2 linked regions of the Constrictibacter sp. MBR-5 genome follow. The protein of the gene in region 2 interacts with the protein of the main gene of each other region in a pairwise test. Links are inferred from orthologs where the notes say so. Each region holds a gene or a part of one and is shown on either strand. Other genes may lie near its edges. The genes, in order: def and ABIE65_RS15200.

Region 1 (9,568 bases), on a different replicon or contig from region 2:
CCTATCTTCTGATCCTGTGCCCCCGCGACGGCACATCCGAGACGACGGCAGACGATGAACAAGGTCAGGAGAGAGGCACTTTTCCCGATCGGACAGGTGGTGAAGCACCGCCTGTTCCCGTTCCGCGGCGTCATTTTCGATGTCGATCCGGAGTTCAACAACACCGAGGAATGGTGGGAATCGATCCCCGAGAACGTCAGGCCGCGCAAGGACCAGCCGTTCTACCACCTGCTCGCCGAGAACGAGCAGAACACCTACGTCGCCTACGTGTCGGAGCAGAACCTGCTCGAGGACGAGACGGGCAAGCCGGTCAACCACCCGGCGGTGGCCCAGCTCTTCGGCGAGCTGAAGGACGGCCGCTATGAACTTCGCGACCACCGCTCCCTGCTGCACTGATCCCGAGGCGCCGAGAGCCTGCCCGTGAAGCGATTCTACAAGACCGTCGACATCGAGGGGCCGACGGACGGCGTCTGGCGCATTCTTCTGGATGGCCGGCCGGTCCGCACCCCGGGACGCGTCCATCTCGACATCGCCACCGACGCATTGGCGGAGGCGATCGCCGCGGAGTGGCGGGCGCAGAGCGAGAAGATCGACCCGAACAGCATGCCGCTGACCAGCCTCGCCTCGACGGCGGCGGACCGCGTCGGTCCGCTGCGCGGGCCGGTCACCGATCAGCTCCTGGGCTTCGTCCAGTCGGACATGGTGTGCTACCGCGCCGACAGCCCGCGCGAACTCGTCGCCCGCCAGGACGCCTGCTGGCAGCCGCTGGTCGACTGGCTGGAGCAGCGCTTCGACGCCCGCCTCACCGTGACCAGCGGCGTCATGCCGGTCAGCCAGCCCGAAGCGGCCGGCCGGGCGGTGCGCGCGGCCCTTGCAGCACTCGACGACGATGCGCTGACGGCCGTCAGCTGCGCGGCCGCCGCGACCGGTTCGCTCGTCCTCGCCCTCGCGCTGATCGAGGGCCGGCTCGACCCGGAAGCGGCGATCGAAGCGGCCCATCTGGACGAGCTTTGGCAGGCCGAGCAGTGGGGCAGCGAGGATCACGCCGTCGAACGGCGCGCCGTCACCAGCGCCGACATCGTCGCCGCCGCGCGCTATCACGCGCTGTCGCGCCCCGTCGCCGGCGGCGGCGGGTTCCCCGGGGCCTGATTCTCGGAACCTGCCCGTCGCGGTTCTGGCCGCGTTGACAGGCCCACGGGCCTGCCGCATCTTCTCGCCGCCTTCAAGCGGAGCAGCGCGATGACCGATACCCGGCAACTCGAATCCATTATCAACGCCGCGTGGGACGTCAAGGACACGCTGTCCTCCGGGACGCGCGGCGAAAAGCGCGACGCCGTCATGGCCGCCATTGAGGGCCTGGACGAGGGCGCTCTGCGCGTCGCCGAGAAGGTCGACGGCGCCTGGCGCGTGAACGAGTGGCTGAAGAAGGCCGTGCTCCTGTCCTTCCGGCTGTGGGATTCCGTCGCCGTTCCGGGGGGGCCGCGCGATCCCGAGCTCGGCGACTCGCCCTGGTTCGACAAGGTCCCGTCCAAGTTCGCCGGCTGGGGCGAAAACAGCTTCAAGGCCGCCGGCTTCCGCGCCGTCCCGAACTGCGTCGTCCGCCGCTCCGCCTACATCGCGCCGAACGTCGTGCTGATGCCCTCCTTCGTGAACGTCGGCGCCTATGTCGACAGCGGCACGATGATCGACACCTGGTCGACGGTCGGCTCCTGCGCCTATGTCGGCAAGAACTGCCACATCTCCGGCGGCGTCGGCATCGGCGGCGTGCTGGAGCCGCTGCAGGCGGCACCGGTCATCATCGAGGACAACTGCTTCATCGGCGCGCGCAGCGAAGTGGCCGAGGGCGTGATCATCGAGGAAGGCGCCGTCCTGGCGATGGGCACCTTCATCGCCGGCTCGACCAAGGTGATCGACCGCGACACCGGCCAGATCTACATCGGCCGCGTGCCGTCCTACGCCGTCGTGGTGCCGGGCAGCCTGCCCGGCAAGGCCCTGCCCGACGGTAGCCCGGGCCCGTCGCTCTACTGCGCGGTCATCGTCAAGCGGGTGGACGAGAAGACGCGCTCGCGCACCTCGATCAACGAGCTGCTCCGCACATGACCGGGCCGGACGCCGCGGCACTCGGCGATCCGGTTCCGCTGCTGGCCGACCTGATCCGTCGGCCGAGCGTCACGCCGACCGACGCGGGCGCCCTCGACGTCCTGCAGGACGCTCTCAGCCGACTCGGCTTCGTCTGTCACCGGCTTCCGTTCTCGGAGCCCGGGACGCCCGAGGTCGACAATCTCTACGCCCGCTTCGGCACCGACGGACCCAACCTCTGCTTCGCCGGCCACACCGACGTGGTGCCGGTCGGCGATCCGGCCGACTGGACGCACGACCCGTTCGGCGCGGAGATCGCGGACGACCGTATGTACGGCCGCGGCGCCGTCGACATGAAGGGGGCGATCGCCGCATTCGTCGCCGGCTTCGCCCGAGTCGTCGCCGAGGGCGGACCATTCAAGGGCTCGGTCAGCTTCCTGATCACGGGCGACGAGGAAGGCCCGGCGGTCAACGGCACGATCAAGGTGCTGCACTGGCTGGCGGAACGTGGCGAGCGCCTCGACGCGTGCATCGTGGGCGAGCCGACCAATCCCGCCGAAATGGGCGAGATGATCAAGATCGGCCGCCGCGGCAGCTACAACGGCCGTCTGAAGGCTTTCGGCGTCCAGGGGCACGTCGCCTATCCGGACCAGGCCGACAACCCCGTCCACCGGATGATCCGGTTGCTCGACGCACTGGTCTCGCCGCCGCTGGACCAGGGCACCGAACATTTCCAGCCGTCGGGCCTGCAGGTGACGACGGTCGACGTGGGCAATCCGACGACCAATCTGATCCCCGCGACGGTCAGCGCGGGATTCAACGTCCGCTTCAACGACCTTTGGAGCGGCAGGTCGCTCGACGAGGCGCTGCGCCGCCGCCTCGACGCCTGCGGGAGCCGCTACGAACTCACCGCATCGGTCAGCGGCGAATCCTTTCTGACGGCGCCCGGGCCGCTCAGCGACGCCCTGGTGTCCGCCATCGAGCGGGTCTGCGGCGCGCCGCCGGAACTCAGCACCTCCGGCGGGACGTCCGACGCCCGATTCATCAAGGACCACTGCCCGGTGATCGAATGCGGGCTGGTGAACGAGATGGCGCACAAGGTCGACGAGAACGTCCGGCTGGACGATCTCGACAGGCTGACCCAGATCTACGCGCTCGTCCTTCGCGACCACCTCGCCGGCAGATGATCCCGGCGCCGCGATGATCGGCGGAGCGGAGATCGCACGCAACCTGCAGGGCGCCTTCCGCCTCGCCGCCCGCGACCCGTCCGGGCTCCAGTCGTTCGACACCGGCATCGACGGCTTCTGGCGCTCCTTTTTCGCCGGCGTTGTCGCGCTGCCCTTCTACGTCGCCATCCTCGCGGCGGGGCAGGCCGAACCGGGCGAGATGCCGGTTACCGTGACGGCGACGGCGTATTTCCTGACCCAGGCCATCGCCTATGTCTGCGGTTGGTTCGCCTTCCCGCTGGCGATGATCTACGTCACGCGCTTCATCGGCCGCGAGCAGTTCTACGTGTCGTACATCATCGCGGCCAACTGGTGCAGCGTCATCCCGCTGGGAGTCTTCGGCGTGCTGGCCCTGCTCGGGGCCTCCGGCACGATCCCGACCGCCGTCCTCGGCATCGTCTATTTCGGCGTGCTGATCTGGACGCTGATGTTCCACTGGTTCGTCGCGCGCACGGCCCTGCAGATCAATGGGATCGGCGCGGCCGGAATCGTGGCGCTGGACCTGCTGCTCGGGCTGATGGTTTCGGGAGCCGCGGACGCGATCGTCACCCAGCCGATGTAGCCGTTTCGTAGACGACATCGGTCAGGTAGAGGCCGTGCGGCGGCACGGTGGGGCCGGCGACACGGCGATCGCAGGCGGCGAGCACCGCCGCGACCCGGTCGACGGGCCATTTGCCCTCACCGACCAGCTTCAGCGTCCCCGTGAGAATCCGCACCTGGTTGTGCAGGAAGGAGCGCGCCGCGGCGCGCAGGTGGACCTCCTCGCCGACGCGCGTCACGGTCAGCCTGTCGAGCGTCCGGACGGGCGACTTCGCTTGGCATTCCGCGGCGCGGAAGCTGGAAAAGTCGTGCCGGCCGACGAGGCACTGCGCCGCCGCGTGCATCGCGTCGACGTCGAGCGGCGCAGGGACGTGCCAGACCTTGCCGCGATCGATCACCGGCCGCACCCTTCGGTTGAAGATCCGGTAGAGATAGGCCCGCCCGACCGCAGAGCGCCGCGCGTCGAACGCGTCGTCCACCGCCTCGGCCATGAGGATCGCAGCCGGCACCGGCTTCAGGTGATGGTTGAGCGCTTCCCGCACGGTGACCGGGTTCGTCTGGCGCGCGAGATCGAAATGCGCCACCTGCGCCAGTGCATGGACGCCGGAATCGGTGCGGCCGGCGCCCATGACGGCCGGCCGCTCACCGCAGAAGGCTTCGATCGCCTCCTCGATCGCCTGCTGCACCGACAGTCCGTTCGCCTGGCGCTGCCAGCCGACGAAGCCGGAGCCGTCATACTCGATGGTGATCTTCCAGCGCGTCACGGCGCCGGCTCGTCCCCGCGCGGAAGCCGTGTCCCCGGCGCCAGCGCGTAGCCGCGCAGGAAGGCCTCCGCATCGACGGGGGCGCGCCCGGCCCGCTGCAGGCGCAGGAGCCGCAGGCCGCCCTCGCCGCAGGCGATCGTCAGGCCCCCAGGCAGCACGGTCCCCGGGTCGCCACCCGCCGCAGGATCGGCGACGGCGTCCAGGACCTTGATCTTGGCGCCGTCGTGCACGAACCAGGTGCCCGGCCAGGGGTTGAGCGCACGCACCCGGCGATCGAGTTCCAGCGCCGGCCGCGTCCAGTCCAGCCGGCCCTCGTCGCGGCCGAGCTTGGCGGCGTAGGTGGCACCCTCGGCCGGCTGCGGTTCAGCCTTCAGCGAGCCGGCCGCCACACCCTGCATGGCCTCGACGATCAGCCGCGCACCGATCTCCGCCAGCGTGTCGTGCAGATCGCCAGCGGTCGTCCGCGGGCCGATCGGCACGCTCTCGCGCAGGAGCATGGGCCCGGTGTCGAGGCCCGCGTCCATCTGCATGATCGTGATGCCGGTCTCGTCGTCCCCGGCGAGGATGGCCCGCTGGATCGGCGCCGCACCGCGCCAGCGCGGCAGCAGCGAGCCGTGGATGTTGATACAGCCGAGGCGCGGCGCGTCGAGCACCGCCTGCGGCAGGATCAGCCCGTAGGCGGCGACGACCGCGGCATCGGCGCCGAAGGCCGCGAAATCGGCCTGCGCTGCCGGGTCGCGTAGCGTCCTGGGCGTCCGCACCGGGAGACCGTGGGCTTCGGCAAACGTCTGGACCGGCGATGGCCGTTCGGCGTGACCGCGGCCCGCCGGGCGGGGCGGCTGGGAGTAGACCGCGACGATCTCGTGCCCGGCATCGCGCAACGCCGCCAGCGCGGGCACGGCGAAGTCGGGCGTTCCCATGAAGATCAGCCGCAGCCGCTGCATCGGCTCAGCCGGCCTCCGCTTCGACCTTGCGCTGCTTGTCGAGCCTGCGGAGGATCATCTTGCGGCGCAGCGCCGACAGGTAGTCCACGTGCAGGACCCCGTCGAGATGGTCGATCTCGTGCTGGATGCAGCGCGCCAGCAGGCCGTCCGCCTCGATCTCCAGCTCCTGTCCGTTCTCGTCCAGATATCGGGCCGTGACCGCGACGGGCCGGGTCACGTCCACGTAGATTTCCGGCAGGGAGAGGCAGCCCTCGTTGGCGACGGCTTCCTCGTCGGAGGCCTTCACGATGCGCGGGTTCGCCATGCGGATCGGCTTGCGCTCGCCCTCCTCGCCGAGGTCCATCACCACCACGCGGCTGAGCACGCCGACTTGGGGTGCCGCGAGGCCGATGCCGGGCGCGTCGTACATCGTCTCGAGCATATCGTCCATGAGCCGCCGTACCCCATCGTCGACCTGGGCCACCGGTGCGCTCTTGCTCTTCAGCCGGCGGTCCGGCGCGATCACGATGGGGCGTATCGTCATGCTTCTGGGCTCTGAGGGGTCGGCACGCTACGTATGTGGCGCGGAGGACGGCGTCAAGCCGAAGGCCGCCGGTGCCGTCGGCGCAACCTGCCGCGTGTCCGCTCGTTAACCAGTCGCGCATCCGGTAGACTCACGGGCTATGTCCAGACTGATCCACTTCCCGCTGTCGCCCTATTGCCGCAAGGTCAGGATCGCCTTGCGCGAGAAGGGCATCGAGGCGGACCTCGAAACGGAGCCGGTGTGGGATCGGCGCGACACCTTCCTCGCGATCAATCCGGCCGGCACCGTGCCGGTGTTCGAGGACGAGGACGGCACCATCGTCTGTGATTCCGCCGCAATCTGCGAGTATCTGGAGGAGGTTCGTCCGGAGCCATGCCTGATCGGGCAGACACCGGCCGAACGGGCGGAAACCCGGCGCCTGGTCGCCTGGTTCGACGGCAAGTTCGCGCGCGAGGTGACCGACCAGCTCTACGGCGAGAAGGTGCTGAAACGCCTGATGCGCACCGGCGAGCCGAGCTCCGCCGCGATTCGGGCTGGCAAGCTCAACATCGTCTACCACCTCGAATATGTGGCGTGGCTCACGGAACGGCGGAACTGGCTGGGCGGGGAGGTCTTCTCGCTGGCCGACATCGTCGCGGCCGCCCATCTCTCGTCGATCGACTTTCTGGGCGACGTCCCATGGGATGCGGTCGAAGGGGCGAAGCAATGGTACCAGCGCATCAAGTCGCGCCCGAGCTTCCGGCCGCTCCTCGCCGACCAGGTCCCGGGTCTGCGTCCCCCCCGACACTATGCCGACCTCGACTTCTAGGGGTCGTCCGTCAGAAGGATTAGGACTATGCGCATCATGCCTCGCGCACTCCCGGCGGCAATGCTGGGCCTCGCCATGCTCGCCCCGCCGACGATCGCGACCGTCGCAGCCCAGCCGATGGGTCCGTACGCGCCGCCGCCCGACCAGATCGTGCTCCAGCTGACATCCGAAGGCTGGGTCGAGACCAAGACGGCCAAGCTGGTCGCCAGCGTCGAGACAGTCCTGTCCGGCGAGCAGGCCGCACAGCAGTCCGGCCGCGTGCCGCCGGTGTTCGACGAACTGGCGAAGGGCGACTGGCGGGTTACCAGTTCCGACCGGTCGCGCGACGCCAGTGGCCTGGAGCGCTGGCGCGTCACTGCCGAGGTGCGCGTTCCCGAGGGCGCGCTCGGCGGCATCTACGACAAGGCCCGCCAGCTCAGCAAGCCGGGGCAGCAGTTGGAAGTGAACCAGGTCGACTTCAGCCCAACCCTCGCCGAGCGCGAGGACACGGCGGCGAAGCTGCGGGCCGACATCTACGGCCGCGCCGCCAAGGAAGCGGCAGAAGTCGCCAAGGTTTGGCCGGATCGCGGCTTCCGCGTGCAGCGCGTCGACTTTGAGAATGCGGGCATCCCGCGGCCGATGGCCTATCAGGATCGCGGCATGAAGATGGAGCGGGCGCAGATGGCGGCCGCACCGATGGCGGCCGACGGCGGCGACATCGAAGTGTCCGAGCGTCTCGTCCTGAACGCCACGGTCGTGCTCGCCGCACCGGCGCCGCGCCCGGAGCCGGGCGAGTGGAAGCATGGCGACCGGAAGCACGACGACCGCAAGCCGGCGCCGGGCGACAAGAAGTAGGATCAGGACGATCTCCCGTCTCTTCTGCTTCGGACTCGGCTACACGGCCGGCCGGCTCGCCGACGCGGTGGCGTCGGAGGGCTGGACGGTCGCCGGCACCGGGCGGACCGCGCGTGCGGAGGCCGACCGCACCGTGCATCGATTCGAACGCGGTGCACCGCTCGACGATCCGGCCTCCTCGCTGGCCGGCGCGACGCACCTGCTCGCCTCCATTCCGCCCGACGCGGAGGGCGACACCGCCCTCGGCGTGCATGGCCGCGACATCGCGGCGGCGGCTTCGACGCTCGGCTGGATCGGCTATCTGTCGACCAGCGGCGTCTACGGCGACCACGGCGGCGCCTGGGTCGACGAGGACACGCCGCCTGCGCCGACCGGCGACCGTTCGCGGCGCCGCCTCGATGCCGAACGCGCTTGGACCGATTTCGGTCGGGCGCACGGCATCGCGGTCCATATCTTCCGGCTGCCCGGCATCTACGGCCCCGGCCGCAGCCAGCTCGACGCCGTGCGGAGCGGCCGCGCGCATCGGATCGACAAGCCGGGGCAGGTCTTCTCGCGCATCCACGTCGACGATATCGTCGCGACGTTGCGCGCTTCGATCGAGCGGCCGCGCGCCGGCGCGATCTACAACGTGGCGGACGATCTTCCGGCGCCATCGCACGAAGTCACCGCCTTCGCCTGCGATCTGCTGGGCGTCGAACCGCCGCCGCTCATCCCCTTCGCGCAGGCCGAACTGTCGCCGATGGCGCGCAGCTTCTATGCCGACAACCGCCGCGTCCGGAACGAGCGCATCAAGACCGAACTCGGCGTGACGCTACGCCACCCGGACTACCGTGCCGGACTGCGGGCGATCCTGGCCGCCGAGACCGCCGGCTGAGCAGCCGGCTCAGGCTATGCGGCGGCCGACTTCGTCGACCGTTTCGCACAGCAGGTCGAGCTCCGGCTCCTCCGACAGCCTGTGATCGCCGTTCTTGACATACACGACCCGCACATCGTCCGAGGTAAGCGTCTCGCAGAGCTTCAGCGAGAGCTGCCAGGGCACCGCGTCGTCGCGCATGCCATGCAGGATGCGCACGGGCAGGTCGAGCGGGATCGGGGCGTCCATCAGCAGGTGGCGCTTGCCGTCCTCGATGAGCGCCCGGGTGATGACGTAGGGGTCGTCCGAGTAGGCCGATGGCCGCTCGAAGCGCCCCTCGCGCGCCAGCGTCGCGCGCTGGTCGGCCGACAGCTCGCCCTCCATGCGCACGACGAAATCCGGCGCCGGTGCGACGCCGACGATGCCGGCGACCCTGTCCGTCCGACGCAGCGCCGCGAGCAGAGCGATCCAGCCGCCCATGCTGGATCCGACCAGGATCTGCGGGCCGCGCGTCACCTCGTCCAGCACGGCCACCGCGTCGGCCAGCCACAGCCCGATGGTCCCGTCCTCGAACCTGCCGCTCGAGAGGCCGTGCCCGCGATAGTCGAAGCGCGTGAACTGCTGACCGCGTCCACGGCAGAACGCCTCCAGCCGCAGCGCCTTGCCGCCCTCCATGTCGGACTTGAAGCCGCCGAGGAAGACGACACCGGGCATGCCGTTTCCGGTGGCGGCCGGCGTATGGTGATGGGCGATGCGCGTGCCGTCGGGGCGGACGAGGATGGCGGGGTCTTGCGGCATCATGGCCTCGGTCAACGGTGGCGGCGCATGGCCGCATCGTTCGAGACTGACCATTCCGGCCGCCGTCTGCAATAAAGGCGGATGAACGACACGCGCGGCAGCGGAGGGCGGACATGAGCACAGATGCCGAGAGATCCGGCGCGGCCGACCGGCAGCTTCCCCGGGACGACGAAGTCTTCCTCGACCATGTCGGCTTCTT
Region 2 (9,710 bases):
ACGCCGGCACTTTCCGCACCTCGCGTCACGCCCGACGGATATCCCCGGTTCCGTCCCGGACAACGACGCCCATCGAGGTGGGCGCTGCTGCGACCGACTAACCTAACGGCAGAGGTCCGCCCTGCCAACATGCGAATGATCGGACATGTCCTTCGGGCACCCGCGGCGGACCGGCGGACCGGCCGTCTTCCGCGCGGGACGCGCCTCACGCATAGTTTCCCGATACGTCCCTTCCCTATCCAGCGAGGCTGACCAGCGGATGAGCGAAAAGCGCATCGCCATCGACATCGGCGGTACCTTCACCGACGTCGTGCTGGAGCATGGCGGATCCCGCACCACGGCAAAGGTGCTGACCACGCACGGCGCACCGGAACGCGGCGTCATGGAGGGGGTGGCGGGCGTGCTGGCCGAGGCCGGCGTGGCCGCCGCGGATGTCGGCCTGGTTATCCACGGCACGACCCTGGCGACCAATGCGCTGATCGAACGCAAGGGCGCACGGACCGCGCTGGTCACGACCGAAGGTTTCCGCGACGCGGTCGAGATGGCCTACGAGCACCGTTTCGACCAGTACGACCTCTACATGGAGCGGCCGGAGCCGCTGGCGCCGCGCGACCTGCGATTCGCCGTGCCGGAGCGGATCGCCGCCGACGGCGAGGTGCTGCTGCCGCTCGACGAGGCCGCGGTCGCGGCGCTGGTTCCGGCGCTGCGCGCGGCGAACGTCGCCGCCGTCGCCGTCGGCTTCCTGCACAGCTACGTCAATCCGGCGCACGAGGACCGTGCCGCGGCGATCCTGGCCGAGGCGCTGCCCGACGTCGCGATCACCCGCTCGGCCGACGTCTGCCCGGAGATGCGCGAGTATGAGCGCTTCTCGACGGCGCTCGCCAACGCCTACGTCCAGCCGCTGATGTCGGGCTATCTCGGCCGGCTGGAGACGCGGCTGCGCGCAGGCGGCGTCGCCTGTCCGCTGCTGCTGGTCATGTCGAGCGGCGGCGTCACGACGATCGAGACGGCGCGCGCCTTCCCCATCCGCCTCGTCGAATCGGGGCCGGCCGGCGGTGCCATCCTGGCGCGCAACGTCGCCGCCGAGTGCGGGCTCAACCAGGTGCTGTCGTTCGACATGGGCGGCACCACCGCGAAGATCTGCCTGATCGACGACTTCAAGCCGCAGCTGTCGCGCAGCTTCGAGGTGGCGCGCATGCAACGCTTCCTGAAGGGCAGCGGCCTGCCGCTGCGCATCCCGGTCATCGAGATGGTGGAGATCGGCGCCGGCGGCGGGTCGCTGGCCGCCGTGGATACGCTCGGCCGCATCACGGTCGGCCCCGAGAGCGCCGGTTCCGAGCCGGGACCGGCCTGCTACGGCCGCGGCGGCACGCGGCCGACGGTCACCGACGCCGACTTGGTGATGGGGCGCATCGACCCGGTGAAGTTCGCCGGCGGCCGGGTGCCGCTGGACGCCGCACAGGCCGCCGCAGCGGTCGACGCGATGGTGGGCAGGCCGCTCGACCTGCCGACCGAACTCGCGGCCGGCGGCATCGCCGAGATCGTCGACGAGAACATGGGCAACGCCGCGCGGGTGCATGCCGTCGAATCCGGCAAGGACCTGCCGGAGCGCGGGCTGATTGCCTTCGGCGGCGCCGCTCCCCTGCACGCCGCCCGCCTCGCCGAGAAGCTCGGCATCGGCACGGCCGTCGTCCCGATGGCGGCCAGCGTCGGCTCCGCGGTGGGCTTCCTGCGCGCGCCGATCGCCTACGAGGTGGTGCGCAGCCGCTACGTCGACATGCGTCGCTACGACTCGGACATGCTGACAGACCTGTTCGCCGGGATGCGCGCCGAGGCCGAATCCGTGGTGCGGATGGGCGCGCCGCACGCGCCGCTGGTCGAGACGCGCACCGCCTACATGCGCTATCGCGGCCAGGGGCACGAGATCGCCGTGCCGCTGCCCGAGGCCCGCATCGGCGGCGACGGCGGGGAGGCCCTGCGCGCCGCGTTCGAAGACGCCTATCGACAGCTCTACGGGCGCATTATCCCGAACCTGACGGTCGAGGCCATGTCCTGGAGCCTGGCACTGGCGACCGAAGTGCCGCTGCCGGAGCGCGCCGACGCGACGGCCGGCGGCGCCGCGGCGATGACGGGCGAGATGCGCCTGCTGTACGACATCGACGCCGGAACCTGGCGCGAGGTGCCGGTCTACTGGCGGCCCGACCTTTCGCCGGGCGAAACGGTCGCCGGACCCGCCGTGATCGCCGAGCCCGACACCGCCACCGTGGTCACGGCCAATTTCGACGCGACCGTCAACGCGGTCGGCCATCTGGTGCTGAACCGCAGGAGCGCGCCATGACCGCGAACCCCCTCGCCCGCATCCGCATGCAGGTCATGTGGAACCGCCTGCTCGCCGTCGTCGAGGAGCAGGGCCAGACCCTGGTCCGCACAGCGTTCAGCACGTCGGCCCGCGAAGCGGGCGACATCTCGGCGGGCGTCTTCGACGTCGAGGGCCGGATGCTGGCCCAGGCGGTGACGGGCACGCCCGGCCACATCAACTCGATGGCGCTGGCGGTGAAGCACTTCATCGACCGCTTCCCGGTCGCGACCATGCGCGAAGGCGACGTCTACATCACCAACGATCCGTGGAAGGGCACCGGCCACCTGCACGACCTGACGGTCGTCACGCCGACCTTCCGCAACGGCGAACTCGTGGCGCTGTTCGCCTGCACCAGCCACCTCGTCGACATCGGCGGCATCGGCCTCGCCCCCGACGGGCGGCAGGTCTACCAGGAAGGCCTGTTCATCCCCCTGATGCCGCTGGTCGAGCAGGGCCGGATGAACGCGTGGTTCATGGAGATGGTGCGCGCCAACGTGCGCGAGCCGATCCAGGTCGAGGGCGACATCTACGCCCTGATCGCCTGCAACGAGATCGGCTGCCGCCGCCTCGTCGGCATGATGGACGAGTACGGCCTGGAGACGCTCGACGATCTCGGCGCCTTCATCATCGACTCCAGCCGGCGCGGCATGCAGGCCGAGATCGACAAGCTGCCCAAGGGCACGTGGCGCGCATCGATGCGCATCGACGGCTACGAGGCGCCGATCGACCTCGTCGCCGCCCTCACCATCGCCGAGGGCGAGATCGTCATCGACTTCGAGGGCACGTCGGGCGTGTCGACCTTCGGCATCAACTGCCCGCTCTGCTACACCGAAGCCTACACGACCTTCGGCGTGCGCTGCATCGTCGGGCCGGGCCTGCCGAACAACGCCGGCTCGCTCGAACCGATCAAGGTCAGGGCGCCCATCGGCAGCATCGTGAACCCGCCGCATCCCTGCGCCGTGGTCGCGCGCTCGACCATCGGCCACATGCTGCCGGACGTCGTGTTCGGCTGCCTCGACCAGGCCATCCCGGGCCGGGTGCCGGCGGAGGGCACGTCGAACCTGTGGAACGTGAAGCTGGGCGCCGGTCACGGCCTCGCCGACGAGGTCTGGAACCCGCAGGCGACCGCCTTCCAGGTGACCAGCTTCCACTCCGGCGGCACAGGCGCGCGCCCGCGGCAGGACGGGCTCTCCGCCACGCCCTATCCCAGCGGCGTGCGCAACGTGCCCGTCGAGGCGACGGAGGCGATCACGCCCCTCGTCGTCTGGGCAAAGGAACTGCGGCAGGATTCCGGCGGACCCGGCCGGCAGCGCGGCGGCCTGGGCCAGACGATGGTGATCGGCAGCCGCGAGGCCGCACCCTTCGCGATCTTCGCCTCGTTCGAACGGGTGAACCATCCGGCACGCGGTCGCGCCGGCGGCAAGCCCGGCACCAGCGGCCGGCTGAGCCTGGGGTCCGGCACGGTGCTGAAGCCGAAGGGACGGCAGACGGTGCCGACGGGCGAGCGGCTGATCGTCGAGATGCCCGGCGGCGGCGGCATCGGCGACGCCTTCGCGCGCGAGCCCGAGCGCGTCGCGGCAGACGTCCGCAAGGGCTACGTCACGGCGGAAGCCGCGGTCCGCGACTATGGCGTCGCGGTCGGCGCGGACATGCTGCCCGACGAGGCGGAGACGCGGCGCCTGCGCGCCGCGCGCTCCTGAACCTCGGTCAGATCGGAGTCAGAGGTAGGTCTCGACCAGCGCTTCGGCGATCTGCACGGCGTTGGTCGCCGCCCCTTTGCGCAGGTTGTCCGACACGACCCACATGGCGATGCCGTGCGGGACCGTCGGATCGCGCCGGATGCGGCTGACATAGACCGCGTCCTCGCCGGCACAGTCGACGGGCATCGCGTAGAGGTTGTCTTCCGGCCGGTCGAGGACCACCACGCCCGGCGCGTTGTCGAGGGCGTCGCGCGCTTCCTCGACGGTGATCTCCTCCTCGAACTCGACATAGACCGCCTCGGAGTGGCCGACGAAGACCGGCACGCGGACGCAGGTCGCGATCACCTGGATCGCCGGATCGAGGATCTTCTTGGTTTCCTCGACCATCTTCCACTCCTCCTTATAGGAGCCGTCCGGCATCAGGACGTCGATCTGCGGGATCACGTTGAACGCGATTCGGTGCGGCATCTTCTTCGGCTTGTACTCCTGGACCTGGTAGATGGCCTTGGTCTGGTTGAAGAGCTCGTCCATGCCCTCCTGCCCGGCGCCGGACACCGACTGGTAGGTCGAGACGACGACGCGCCGGATGGGCACGATGTCGTGCAGCGGCTTCAGCGCCACGACCAGCTGGATGGTCGAGCAGTTCGGGTTGGAGATGATGTTGCGCGCCGTGTAGCCGGCGATCGCGTCGGGATTCACCTCCGGCACGACCAGCGGCACGTCCGGGTCCATGCGGAACTTCGAGGTGTTGTCGATGACGATGCAGCCGGCCTCGCCCGCCTTCGGCGCGAACTCGGCCGAGACGCTGGCACCCGGCGAGAACAGCCCGATGTCGGCTTTGCTGAAGTCGAATTTCGCGAGGTCCTGGACTTTCACGGTGTCGTCCTCACCGAACGATACGCTTTTGCCGGCCGAGCGGGCGGAGGCGAGAGCGAACACTTCGTCGACGGGCACGCTTGATTCCGCGAGCCCGGCCAGTAACTGCCGGCCCACCGCACCGGTGGCGCCGACCACTGCAACCCTGTAGCCCATAGATAGGTCCTCGCTGATTCGTCCGGCCGAATCGCGGCCCGGACGTGCGCGGTCACTTACGCGGCACGCCGGGCGATTTCAAGCGCGACGGCCGGCGGGTGCCGGCGGCCCGCCCCTGCTCTTCGTCGCTACTCTCCGGCCGCCGGCCGCAGGGCCGCCGCCGTCGGCCGGAACAGTCGCCCGCGCTCGGTGACGAAGACGACGGCCAGTGCCGCGCAGCCGCACCCGGCGAAGCCCAGCGTCAGCGGTACGACCGTCCCGTCGAACTGCTGGCCGATGTAGAAGCCGATCATTGCGCCGCCCACCGTGGTGATGAACCCCTGGACGGAGGCCGCCGTGCCGGCGATGTGGCCGAGCGGCTCCATCGCCATCGCGCCGAAATTCGGACCCATGAGGCCGAAGCAGAACATCATGCAGCCCTGCAGCAGCGCGAAGCTCCACAGCGTGTCGAGCCCGGCCAGCGACACCACGGCATGGATCACCGCCAGCGCGATGTAGCCGCACAGCGCCGTGTGCGAGACGCGCCGCGTGCCGATGCGCCCGACGATCCGGGCATTCAGGAGCGAGGCGAACACCATGAAGCCTGCGATCATCGCGAAGATGGCCGGGAACCAGACCTCGGCGTCGAAGACGTCGACGAAGACCTGCTGTGCCGAATTGATGAAGCCGAACAGGCCGCCCATCGCCAGGGCCATCGCCAGCATGTAGCCGATGGCGATGCGGTTGGTGAAGACCGTCACAAAGGCGCCGGTGACGCGGGCGGGCGCGATCGGCAGGCGGTCGTCCGGATGCAGCGTCTCCGGTAGGCGCAGCACCGTCCAGACGGCGACGACGACGCCGATCGCCGCAAGCACCTCAAAGATGCGCGGCCAGGCGCCGAAGACCATGATCGCCTGCCCCACGGACGGCGCCACGATCGGCACCGCGAGGAAGACGGTGAAGGCCAGCGACATGACGCGCGCCATCTGCCGCCCGGCATAGCAGTCTCGCACGATGGAGACGGCCAGGACGCGCGTCGCAGCGGCACCGACGCCCTGCAGGATGCGGGCCGCCATCATCACGTCGAACGACCAGGCGTAGGCGGCGGCGAAGCTGGCGACCGCATAGACGCCCACGCCGACGAGCAGGACGGGCTTGCGTCCGAAACGGTCCGCCAGCGTCCCGTAGACGATCTGCGCACCGCCGAACCCCAGCAGGTAGGCGGTGATGATCCACTGCCGGCGGTTGTCCTCGACGATCCCCAGCGCGTCGCCGATGTCCGGCAGGGCGGGCAGCATGGAATCGATCGACAGGGCGTTCATCGCCATCAGCGCGGCGACAAAGGCGACGAATTCGCGAAACCCCATGCCGGGATGCGGGCTGGCAGACGTACCTGCAGCCGTCATCGGAAACCTCGCTTCTTGCGGAGGGTCCGGCCGTCGCTGGGGACAGCCGGTATGATCGGCGGCGCGCCTCCCGGCGGTCCGCTCGACGGCAAGCCTACCCCCGTTCGCAACGCCATGGGGCAGCTTTCATTGCAGTGCAGCATTGCGCGACGTGCGGGAACCGCGGGCCGACGGGTCCGGAACTACGGGGGGGACGTGGCGGGACGGCTCCGATCGCGCTAAACCTTGGCGGAAGGCGGCATCCGAGCCCGCCGGGAAACGCCTGGGAACGGCAAGCGAGGTCGGCGTGCGAGACGGGCCCGATCAGGGTGGGCACGTGCAGGAGGGACATCCGGTCGCCGCGCCGGGGCTGCTCTCGCAGCCCGATTTCCGCCGCGCCTGGCTCGCCGGCGCGCTGGCGCAGACGATGCGCTGGCTGGAAGTGCTGGTCGTCAGCCTGTTCGTCCTGCAGCTGACCGGCTCCGCCGGCATGGTCGCCTTCGTCCTCTTCCTGCGGATGCTGCCCAGTTTCCTGTTCGGCACCCTGACCGGCATCGTCGCCGAGCGTGTCAGCCGGCGCATCCTGCTGGGGGTCGGGCTCGGCCTGCTCTCGCTGCTGTCCCTCGTGCTCGGGACGCTGGTGGCCACCGGCAACATCGCCATGTGGCACGTGGCGCTGGGCGTCTTCCTGAACGGCACCTTCTGGTCGATGGACCATCCCGTGCGGCGCACGCTGATGGGCGAGATCGCCGGCCCGCACGCCGTGGCACGCGCCATGGGCCTCGACTCCTCCACGATGAATGCCACCCGCGCGCTGGGTCCGGCGATCGGCGGCACGCTGCTGGCGGCGATCGGGATGGAGGGCGCCTACTTCCTGGGGACGGTGCTCTTCGCGCTTGCCGCATGGCAGATCATGTCGATCGAGCGGCCGATCCGGCCGGTCGGCGGCAGCGGCAACATCCTCGCCGACATCCGCGAAGGCCTGCGCTTCATCCGCGGAAGCCGCGTGCTCATGGGCACGCTGTGCATGACCGTCGCCATGAACTTCTGGGGCCTCGTCTATATGGGCCTGGTGCCGGTCATCGGCCGCCAGGAACTCGGCCTCGGCCCGTTCGCCACCGGCCTCCTGATGGCGATGGAGGGCACCGGCGCCTTCTTCGCCGCGCTCATGATCGCCTGGAAGGTCCGCAGCGCGCAGTATCTGCGGCTCTACTTCTGGGGGTCGTGCCTGTGCGTCGCGTCGGCGCTGGCCTTCTCGCAATCCGGCTCCGCCGCCTTCTCCTTCGGCATCCTGATCGTGGCCGGCCTCGGCTTCGCCTGCTTCGGCGCGATGCAGAGCACCATTGTGCTCTCCTCGACGCCCCCGGCCCTGCGCCCGCGCGTGATGGGCGTGCTGGCCGTCTGCATCGGCGGCGGCAACCCGCTCGGCATCCTCCACGTCGGCCTGCTCGCCGACTGGTTCGGCGCCCCCACCGCCGTGTCGATCGTCTGCGCGGAGGGCCTCCTCGCCATGACCCTGATCGCCTGGCGCTGGCCCGAACTGATCCGGCCGTTCAAGCCGTGGGGCGATCAGTGAACGCTCAGTCTGCGTTCACGCAGCGGGCGATTTGATGGATGTCGGTTTCCGGCTAGTCTCGTCCCAACTCATAAGGGATCAGGGGAAGCGGGCGATGGCTGCCAACGCAGAAGCGCATGTCTATGTCGGGGCCGCCCCCTGGTCCGGCGGCGAGGTCGGCGGGCTGTTCCGGCGGAACGTCGCGGGCGGGCCGTGGTCGCACCTGACCGAAGGCCTGGACGGTGTCCGCCACGTCCAGGCGGTGACCATCCATCCGCAGGATCCCCGCACCGTCTTCATCGGCACGGCCGACGGTCCCTGGCGCAGCCGCGACGGCGGCGACAGCTGGGAACGGCTCGCCTTCCCCGAGCGCGACGTGCAGATCTGGTCCATCGCCGTGCATCCGACGCAGCCGGAGACCCTGTACGCAGGTGCCTCGCCGGTCGCGGTCTATCGCAGCGACGACGGCGGCGACAGCTGGCGCCGCCTGCCAGACCCGCCGGTGCCCGAGCGGGCCCGCATGCCCTTCGCCTGCCGCGTCATGCGCATCGCGGTCGATCCGGCGCAGCCCGACGCGGTCTACGCGACGCTTGAGGTGAACGGCGCGATCCGCAGCCTCGACGGTGGCGAGACCTGGGAAGACTGCAGCGACGCGCTGGTGACGCTGGCGCAGCAGCCGCACCTCAAGAGCCGGATCCTCAGCGACACCGACGCCGAGGGCATGCTCGACGGCCACGCCGTCTGCGTCAGCGGCGCCGCACCCGGCAGCGTCTTCCTCGCGGTCCGCATGGGCGTCTTCCGCAGCGACGACCGGGGCATCCACTGGCGCGACCTGGAGGTCGGGCGCTTCTCGCCGCTGACCTACGCCCGCGACATCCGCGTGGCGCCCCAGGATCCGAACACCTTCTACGCCTGCCTCAGCCCGGCGGCGCGCAGCGAGGACGGCTCCGTCTACCGCAGCCGCGACCTGGGCGCGACCTGGGAACGGTTCGACAGGGGCGTGAAGGCGGAGAGCACGATGATGGGCGTCGCCCTGCACGCCGGCGATCCCGACGTCGTGTTCGCGACCTCACGCACCGGCCAGGTCTTCGGCACCACCGACGGCGGCGCCACCTGGACGGAGAGTCGTCTGCCCGCGGACTGCAAGGACGTCTATGCCATCGCCGTCGGCTGACCCCGCACCCGGCCGCCGCCGGAACGCGCGCGGGGTCGACGCTTGAAGCTCGGCATCGTCTCCGACCTCCACTGCAACATCGCGGGGCTGACCCGGGCGCTGGCGTTGATGGGCGCCGTCGACGAACTCCTCTGCCTGGGCGACAGCATCTACGAATACCGCTTCTCCAACGAGGTGGTGGCGGCGCTGCGGCAGCACGGGGCCCACGTCATTCTCGGCAACCACGAGGAGGTGTTCTTCGGCCGACATGGCGAGCGCGCACGGTCGGCGGACTGGATCGACCGCGACCTGCTCGCCTGGCTGGCGGAGCAGCCGCACCGCCGTGAACTGACCTGCGGCGGGAAGCGCGTGCTGATGGTCCACTCGACGCCGTGGGAACCGCGCGGCGCCTACGTTCTCCCCACCAGCGCCGAACTCGACCGCTTCGGCGGCGCCGACGCCGACATCGTGCTGTACGGCCACACGCACCAGCAGGTCGTCCGGCGCATCGGCGATGTGCTCGTCGTCAATCCGGGATCGGCCGGCG

What was found.
Region 1: the proteins of ABIE65_RS15200 (region 2) and def interact in binary tests that used the Escherichia coli proteins (3 or more experiments, as listed by UniProt). The link is inferred for Constrictibacter sp. MBR-5 from one-to-one orthologs.

The regions. Positions count from the first base shown.
Region 1 is NZ_JBEPTK010000003.1:78,416-87,983, forward strand. Bases 4,318-7,034 are described here. They hold def (peptide deformylase), read right to left. Parts: upstream 6,077-7,034; coding sequence 5,558-6,076; downstream 4,318-5,557. Other genes in these bases: truA (tRNA pseudouridine(38-40) synthase TruA), read right to left, coding at 4,318-4,609; fmt (methionyl-tRNA formyltransferase), read right to left, coding at 4,606-5,553; ABIE65_RS07405 (glutathione S-transferase family protein), read left to right, coding at 6,216-6,884; ABIE65_RS07410 (SIMPL domain-containing protein), read left to right, coding at 6,921-7,034. Outside these bases: heat shock protein HspQ, read left to right, coding at 55-396; ABIE65_RS07370 (ATP12 family chaperone protein), read left to right, coding at 421-1,149; dapD (2,3,4,5-tetrahydropyridine-2,6-dicarboxylate N-succinyltransferase), read left to right, coding at 1,240-2,100; dapE (succinyl-diaminopimelate desuccinylase), read left to right, coding at 2,097-3,266; ABIE65_RS07385 (hypothetical protein), read left to right, coding at 3,280-3,867; more of truA, read right to left, coding at 3,851-4,317; more of ABIE65_RS07410, read left to right, coding at 7,035-7,718; ABIE65_RS07415 (SDR family oxidoreductase), read left to right, coding at 7,666-8,592; ABIE65_RS07420 (alpha/beta hydrolase), read right to left, coding at 8,602-9,369; ABIE65_RS07425 (VOC family protein), read left to right, coding at 9,483-9,568. UniProt on the Escherichia coli protein: Removes the formyl group from the N-terminal Met of newly synthesized proteins. Requires at least a dipeptide for an efficient rate of reaction. N-terminal L-methionine is a prerequisite for activity but the enzyme has broad specificity at other positions.
Region 2 is NZ_JBEPTK010000006.1:256,880-266,589, forward strand. What follows is about bases 3,085-5,943. They hold ABIE65_RS15200 (aspartate-semialdehyde dehydrogenase), read right to left. Parts: upstream 5,092-5,943; coding sequence 4,078-5,091; downstream 3,085-4,077. Other genes in these bases: ABIE65_RS15195 (hydantoinase B/oxoprolinase family protein), read left to right, coding at 3,085-4,059; ABIE65_RS15205 (multidrug effflux MFS transporter), read right to left, coding at 5,220-5,943. Also shown: ABIE65_RS15190 (hydantoinase/oxoprolinase family protein), read left to right, coding at 260-2,338; more of ABIE65_RS15195, read left to right, coding at 2,335-3,084; more of ABIE65_RS15205, read right to left, coding at 5,944-6,476; ABIE65_RS15210 (MFS transporter), read left to right, coding at 6,793-8,031; ABIE65_RS15215 (sialidase family protein), read left to right, coding at 8,126-9,184; ABIE65_RS15220 (metallophosphoesterase family protein), read left to right, coding at 9,227-9,710.